Regions from separate parts of the Phycicoccus sp. Root563 genome, predicted to be linked through region 2. Evidence: riboswitches for the same ligand, from Rfam matches in the RefSeq annotation. Region 2 holds a riboswitch; the other holds the start of a gene.
The links. Region 2 has a riboswitch for cyclic di-AMP ahead of ASD62_RS13445 (transglycosylase family protein). Riboswitches for the same ligand answer to the same signal wherever they lie in the genome.
Positions count from the first base shown of each region.

Region 1: it holds a riboswitch for cyclic di-AMP, as region 2 does, so the genes downstream of both, ASD62_RS20390 (C40 family peptidase) here and ASD62_RS13445 (transglycosylase family protein) in region 2, are expected to answer to the same signal.

Region 1 covers NZ_LMGM01000001.1:2,929,548-2,932,946, reverse strand. Annotated here, with positions in the region: gene ASD62_RS13970 (DsbA family oxidoreductase) at 1-319, opposite strand, end outside; gene ASD62_RS20390 (C40 family peptidase) at 478-1,242, opposite strand; cyclic di-AMP (ydaO/yuaA leader) riboswitch at 1,245-1,460, opposite strand; gene ASD62_RS13960 (metal-dependent transcriptional regulator) at 1,641-2,339, opposite strand; gene ASD62_RS13955 (MFS transporter) at 2,384-3,399, opposite strand, start outside.
Region 2 covers NZ_LMGM01000001.1:2,814,739-2,818,137, reverse strand. Annotated here, with positions in the region: gene aqpZ (aquaporin Z) at 1-761, shown strand, start outside; gene ASD62_RS13445 (transglycosylase family protein) at 843-1,568, opposite strand; cyclic di-AMP (ydaO/yuaA leader) riboswitch at 1,578-1,757, opposite strand; gene ASD62_RS13440 (threonine/serine exporter ThrE family protein) at 1,910-3,399, opposite strand, start outside.

The DNA.
Region 1 (3,399 bases), 110 kb from region 2:
GTCGGTGCGCGTCGAAGGAGTTGGACCGCAGCTGCTTGTCGACCTCGATGTCGATGCCGTCGGGGCGGCCCATCGTCGCCGGCCGCTCGGCCATCTCGCGGGCGCCGTCGAGGTCCGTGCCGTACCGCCCGGCCAACCACGCCAGGACGGTGTCACCCGTGCCCTTCGGCGTGCTGGGGTCGAGCTCGAAGGCGTGGTAGGTCACCGTGACCTCTGCCGGGTGGGCGCTCACGGCGATGGCCAGCTCGAGGCGCCGCTTGCCGAGGTAGCACCACGGGCAGACCACGTCGGCCCAGACGTCGATCTCCACTGCGTTCATCGCTCCATCCTCACACGACGCCCTGCGCGGCGTCACACGGGCGGGCGGCACCCCACATCAGGCACCCGGCATACCGGTGGGCGCACGACGAAGGCCCCCACCGCGGTGCGGTGGGGGCCTTCGTGGAGCCGGAGGTCAGCCTCGGTGAGCGCGCAGGCTCAGGGGCGACCGTAGGTCACGCTGGAGGACCAGATGTCGCGCAGGGCGACGGCCTTGCCGGTGCGGGGGCTGTCCCACATCTTGCCGTTCCCGGCGTAGATGCCCACGTGGTAGGCCGGCGAGCCGAAGAACACGAGGTCGCCCGGCTGCGGGTTGGACACGGGGGTGGTGGCCTGGCGCTGGGCCTCGGCCGTGCGCGGCAGGTTGATGCCGAGCTGGCGGAAGACGTAGGCGGTGTAGCCGGAGCAGTCGAAGCCGGCGGGGGTGGTGCCGCCGTAGACGTACATGATGCCGGCGTACTGCGCGGCGATGCCGAGGACGCCACCGACGGCAGGACCGGACGGTGCGGCCGGGACGGCGGAGCGCTCGGTCGAGCGGCTCGCCGCGGCGGGGGCACGCGTCTGGGCGGCCGGCACGACCACGGGGCGGGCCTTGGGCTTCGGCTTCGGCTTCGGCTTGGGCTTCGGCTTGGCGGTGGCGCTGAAGCCGATCACGCCGAACGCGTCCGCGGCCTGGGGCGCAGCGGCCTCGGGAGCCTTCACGGCCACGGGGGCGGCGGCGGTGGCGGCCGTCCGGGTCGAGGGCTCGGCAGCCGGGGCTGCGGAGGCGGGGAGGGCGAAGGACGCCACGAGGCCACCGGAGGCGGCGATCACGGCGGATGTCTTCACGGCGGGCTGAGCGGCCTTGGCGGCGATGTCAGCGAGCTCGGAGACGGGATTGAAACGACCGGGCGCGCGATGGCGACCAGAGCTGTGTGAAGCCACGATGGTTGAACCTCCAGCGCCTACGAGGTGAGCTGTCGGGTTCGGGTGGAGGTAGATCACCCGGCCCTCGCGGTTTGCCACCCGACCTTGCGGGCGCTCACACGAGGACTTCACCCCAAGGACCGTCCGGAGACGGCCCGAAATTGGGTCCCCCGCTCCTGCCAAGCGGTGTTGCTGGTGGACCCGGGCGTGGTGACAGGACTAGGCGTTTCCACATCGGGCCAGCCTCTCCGGGGGGCGAAGAGACCTCGGCCACCGTACACAAGGCCTCAGGGAATGTCACGTTCGGGTCACGGCGGGTCAAGAAAACCCCAAGAAAGCGGTCGAAACGTGCATCGGTCCGTGAGGGCGCGGCTGGAGTTCGTGCTCAGCACCCTCGCAGGGCTACCACGGATGGCTCAGATGAGCGCGCCGAAGACGTGCTGCGCGACGTCGTCCGGCAGGGACACCGCGGTGGAGTCCGGAGCATCCTCCCGGACGGCGACCACGCGGCCGTCGGCACGGTGGACGCGCACCCGCTCCCCGGGGAGCAACCGGGCCACGGTGAGCAGGGCCAGCGCCTCGTGGTCGACCTGCACGGGCTCGCCGATGCGGCGCACCAGGACGACCTCGGGGTGCTCTCCCGCGAGCTCGGTGAGCGTCTGCAGGCCGGTGCGGAAACCCTCCATGGGCTCCTCCTCCCCGAGCTCGTCGAGTCCGGGGATGGGGTTGCCGTAGGGCGAGTCGTGGTGGTCCTTGAGCATCGCGAGGATCTTGCGCTCCACCCGCTCCGACATCACGTGCTCCCAGCGGCACGCCTCGTCGTGGACGTACTCCCACTCCAGGCCGATCACGTCGACGAGGAGTCGCTCAGCCAGGCGGTGCTTGCGCATCACGCGGGTGGCGAGCAGGCGACCGTGGTCGGACAGCTCGAGGTGACGGTCACCCCCGAGGCTGAGCAGCCCGTCGCGCTCCATGCGGGCGACGGTCTGGGACACGGTCGGACCGGAGTGCCCGAGCCGCTCGGCGATGCGGGCACGCAGGGGGACGATGCCCTCTTCCTCGAGCTCGAAGATCGTCTTGAGGTACATCTCGGTGGTGTCGATCAGGTCCGTCACAGGGCAAGCCTCTCATCTGGAGGCGTCAGCCGGGGCCGCCCTGCTCAGCCGCGGCGGCGAACGGGGTCGAAGCGCGGCACCCAGTACCCCAGCCATCCCGTGCCGAGGAGCGCCAGCCCGCCCAGGGAGACGCATGCGGCGGCCAGCCCGGCCTCGGCGGTGACGAGGCTGATCAGGGCCGGGGCGCCGCTCCCACCGATCACCGACATGAACCGCCAGCCTCCGAGGAACTGCGACCGGCCCCACTCGGGGGCGCTGTCGGCGCCGAGGGTCATGACGATGCCCGACCCCATCCCGTTGCCGACGGCCGCGACGAGGGCGACCAGGGTCACCGCCACCGCGCTGTGGGTGAGCGGGAGGGCCAGCATCCCGATCCCCAGCAGCACGACGCACGGCACCGCCACCCAGATGCGGCCGAACCGGTCCATCACCGAGCCGGCGGGGTAGAACAGGAGCATCTCCACGCCGGCGACGATCCCGAAGATGATGGCCGTGGTGCTCGCCGAGAGCCCGACGTACTCGGCCCACAGGGGGAGCAGGACCACCCGGGAGGACCGGGCCGCACCGATGACCATGATCCCCAGCCCGAGGGTGAGGTAGGTGCGCCGGTGGTCCCACAGCACCGTGGCGGTGCTGACGCGCGTCCGGTCGCGCGACTCCTCCTTCGCCTGGGCCTCGTGGGCGGCCGTCAGGTCCGGGCCGAACTGCACCAGGGCCGCGGCGGCGAGTCCGGCAGCCACGGCGACGGCGAACCCGGCCCGTGGCCCCCAGGCGTGGATGATCGGTGCACCGACGAACGGGCCGATGAACATGCCGATCCGGTTGACCCCGCCCAGGGTCGACATGGCGCGCGCCCGCATCGAGGCCGGCACCGCGTCGATGAGGTAGGCCTGACGTGCGACGAGGAAGACCGACGAGGTGAAGCCCATCGCGAAGACGGTGGCCATCAGGACGGCCAGTGAGGGGGCCGTCAGCGCGACGAAGGCTGCCACGGCGTCGACGGCACTGGCCCAGAGCAGGGCCCGGCGCTCCCCCACGCGGTTCACGAGTGCCCCCGCCG
Region 2 (3,399 bases):
AGGAGTACGGACTGGGCCGCCGCGCAGCCGCCGAGTTCACCGGAACGCTCTGGCTCGTCCTCGCGGGCTGCGGCAGCGCCGTCCTGGCCGCGACCTCCACGGCTCAGGCCGACGGGTCACAGCTCTTCGTCGGCGTCGGCTACCTCGGTGTCGCCCTGGCGTTCGGCGTGGCCGTCACGACCATGGCCTACGGCCTGGGCCACATCTCCGGGGGCCACTTCAACCCCGCGGTCAGCCTCGGTCTGGCCCTCGCCGGCCGGCTCGGCTGGCGCGACCTGCCCACCTACGTGGCCTCCCAGCTGGCCGGTGCCGTGGCCGGTGCCGGGATCCTCTACGCCATCGCCTCGGGTCGACCCGGCTTCGACGTGACGACCGGCTTCGCCACCAACGGGTATGGCGCCCACTCACCCCAGGGCTACAGCCTGACCGCCGCCCTGGTCACCGAGCTGGTCCTCACCGCGGTGTTCGTCGTCGTCATCCTCGGTGTCACCGACTCCGCCGCCCCCAAGGGCTTCGCACCGCTGGCGATCGGCCTGACGCTGACGGTCATCCACCTCGTGTCGATCCCGGTGACCAACACCTCCGTCAACCCGGCCCGGTCGATCGCCCCGGCCCTGTTCTCCGGTGCCGATGCGCTCGGTCAGGTCTGGCTGTTCATCGCGGCACCACTGGCCGGTGCCGCCGTGGCAGCGCTGGTGTACCGCCGGCTGTTCGCAGCGCGGACCGCGCCCGCCGCGATGGCCGACGCCGCGCGGAGCTGACCGCAGCGCCGTCCACCACGTCGAGATGGGCCCGTCCGGACTTCCGGACGGGCCCATCTCGACGTGCGCGTGCTGGGTGCGTCAGTGGCGGTTGAGGTACGCCTGCAGGCTCCTGACCGTCGCGTGGTCGAGGTTGCGGGAGCCGTTCTTCTTGGCGCCGATCTTGGACTGCAGGGCGCGGATGGTCTTCGGGCCGATGGCACCGTCCGGCGTGGAGCCGACCTTGCGCTGCAGCTTCTTGACGTCCGAGTGCGAGATCGAGGCGTTGACCGAACCGCCGACCCAGCGCTCGATGGCGCGGTCGGTCTTCGGGCCGCGCACGCCGTCGACGACGAGCTTGGCGTGGGAGGACTGCTTGGCGGGGGCCTTGCGGACCGTCGAGCGCGAGGCGCGGCTGGTGCTGGTCGAGCCGGTGCTGGCTGCGCCACCGTTGGCCCGGGTCAGGCCGGCACGGGCACCACAGGTCGGCCAGGCGCCGGGGCCCTGGGCGGCCAGCACCTTCTTGGCAACCGAGATCTGCTCGGCCTTGGAGGCCTGGTGCGCGTTGTTGGCGTACCGCTCGCCGCCGTAGGCGTCCCACGTGCTCGGGGAGAACTGCAGCCCACCGTAGTAACCGTTGCCGGTGTTGATGGCCCAGTTGCCGCCGCTCTCACAGGCGGCGACACGGTCCCAGACGGTGGCGGCAGAGGCCGAGGTGGCGGTGGCCATGCCACCGGCGATGGTGGCGGCACCGGCGACGGCGACGCCGGCGAGGCGACGACGGACCGGCTGGGGCTTCCGGGCAGAGTGCTTCGGGGCATAGAACATTGCAGGGGGGTCCTTCCTGACCGGCGCCTGCGAGGTGAGCTGTCGGGTTCGGGCTGTCAGGTGCCCGGCCGGCGTGAGCCGGCTTCACCCCAAGACCGCCGGAGCGGTCGCGTTGGGTCCCCCGTCCTCGTCGTGCCCGGAGCTGTTCCGGTGAACCACCCGCCTGACGAGGCTCGGCGCTGCGGGTGGGCATTGGATTGGGAATGCGGTGGTGTGCAGTTGTCGGCGCGAATGCGCTGGTCAAAGGTAAGGCGCTGGCCCCCGGGCCACAAGCCGGTCCACGAAAAACGAACCGAAGAACGTATGGCGCATTCGTCCCTTTTGTGCCGGGCCGGAACTCGTCAGCGCCGTCGTACGCGCCGCTTCTGCACCATCCGGCGGTCGAAGGGTGCGGCCACGAACTCCCCGAGGACGCTGCCGGCTGCGATCGCCAGCAGGACGGCCATGGCGCCGAGCAGCGTCGTGATGCCGCCCTGCATCGACAGCGAGCCCGCGTTCGCCGAGGACCCGTTCACCATCTCGTAGAGGCCCCGGAAGATGGCCAGACCGGGCAGCAGGCCGTAGGACGCCGGGACGGCCAGCACCATGGCCGGCGCCCCCATCCGCAGCGCGATGAGCCTGCCGGCGAACCCGAGCACGGTGGCCGCGACACCGGCGGCGGCGAGCTGGCCGAGGGCGTCGAGCCGGTCCACGCCGAGGGACACGGCGACCCCGAGGGCCGACAGCGCACCGGCAGGCACGACGAGGTTGCGGCGACTGCGCAGCGACACCGCCCCCGACATGCCGACGACGAACGCTCCCACGACGGCCAGGGCCACCGGTGCGCTCAGGGCGCGCGTCGCCATGACGGAGGGCGAGACGAGCTGGAGGTCGAAGGTCGAGGTCAGCGCCAGCGTCACGGACAGCCCCGTCGCGACCCCGAGAATGATCCCGGCCGTCGTGAGGAACACCCCGAACATCCGGCCCGCGCCGGTCACCGAGTAGCCGGAGATGGCGTCCTCGAACGCCGACGCGACGGTCCGTCCCGGCAGCAGCACGGTGATCCCGCCGGCCACGATGAACGCGAACTCCTCCGAGGACACCGGGATCCAGCCGTTGGCCCCCATGCTGAACGCACCCCAGGCGATCGCGGTCGCGAGGAACCCGCCGATGGCGCACTGGTAGAAGTCGGGGAGCCCGCGGCGCCCGGTGGCCCGGGCGGCATACCCGACGAGCAGGGCCGAGCCCCCGGCGACGAGGGACGCGACGATGCCCGCCCCGAGCATGAGGGCGATGGCGGCCGAGAGGACGCCGAGCGAGCCCCGCACCGCCCAGCGCGGCCAGAACCGCGGCGCCCGGCGGATCTCGCGCAACCGGGCTGCCGCGGCCTCGAGGTCGTAGCTGCCGGCGACGAGGTTCTCGACGAACTCGTGCACCGCGGTGAGGCGGTCGAAGTCGCGGGTCGCGGAGCGGACGACGCGCAGCATGGTGATGGGCGCCCCCGAGGAGGACGTGCACTGCACGAGCAGGGACTGCAGCGTGATGTCGACCTCGAGGTTGTCGAGTCCGGCGGCCGCGGCGACGGCGATGACCGACGACTCCACCTGGGGCGCCCCCGCGCCGCACCGCAGCATGAGCTCACCCACCCGCAGCGCGAGGTCCAGCGACGCCCGCGCCTCGCGTTCCTCGGCCGCGGCCTGCCTGACGCGGGCGTTGCGGTAGGGCGTGTGCCGCAGCGAGTCGACCATCGGCAGCGTGTCGGTGATCTCCTCACCGCGCCAGATCCGGCTCTGCCGCAGGGCCGGTCGCTTGAGCGGCCGACGAGGCGGCAGGGCGGGCGGAGGGTTGACGC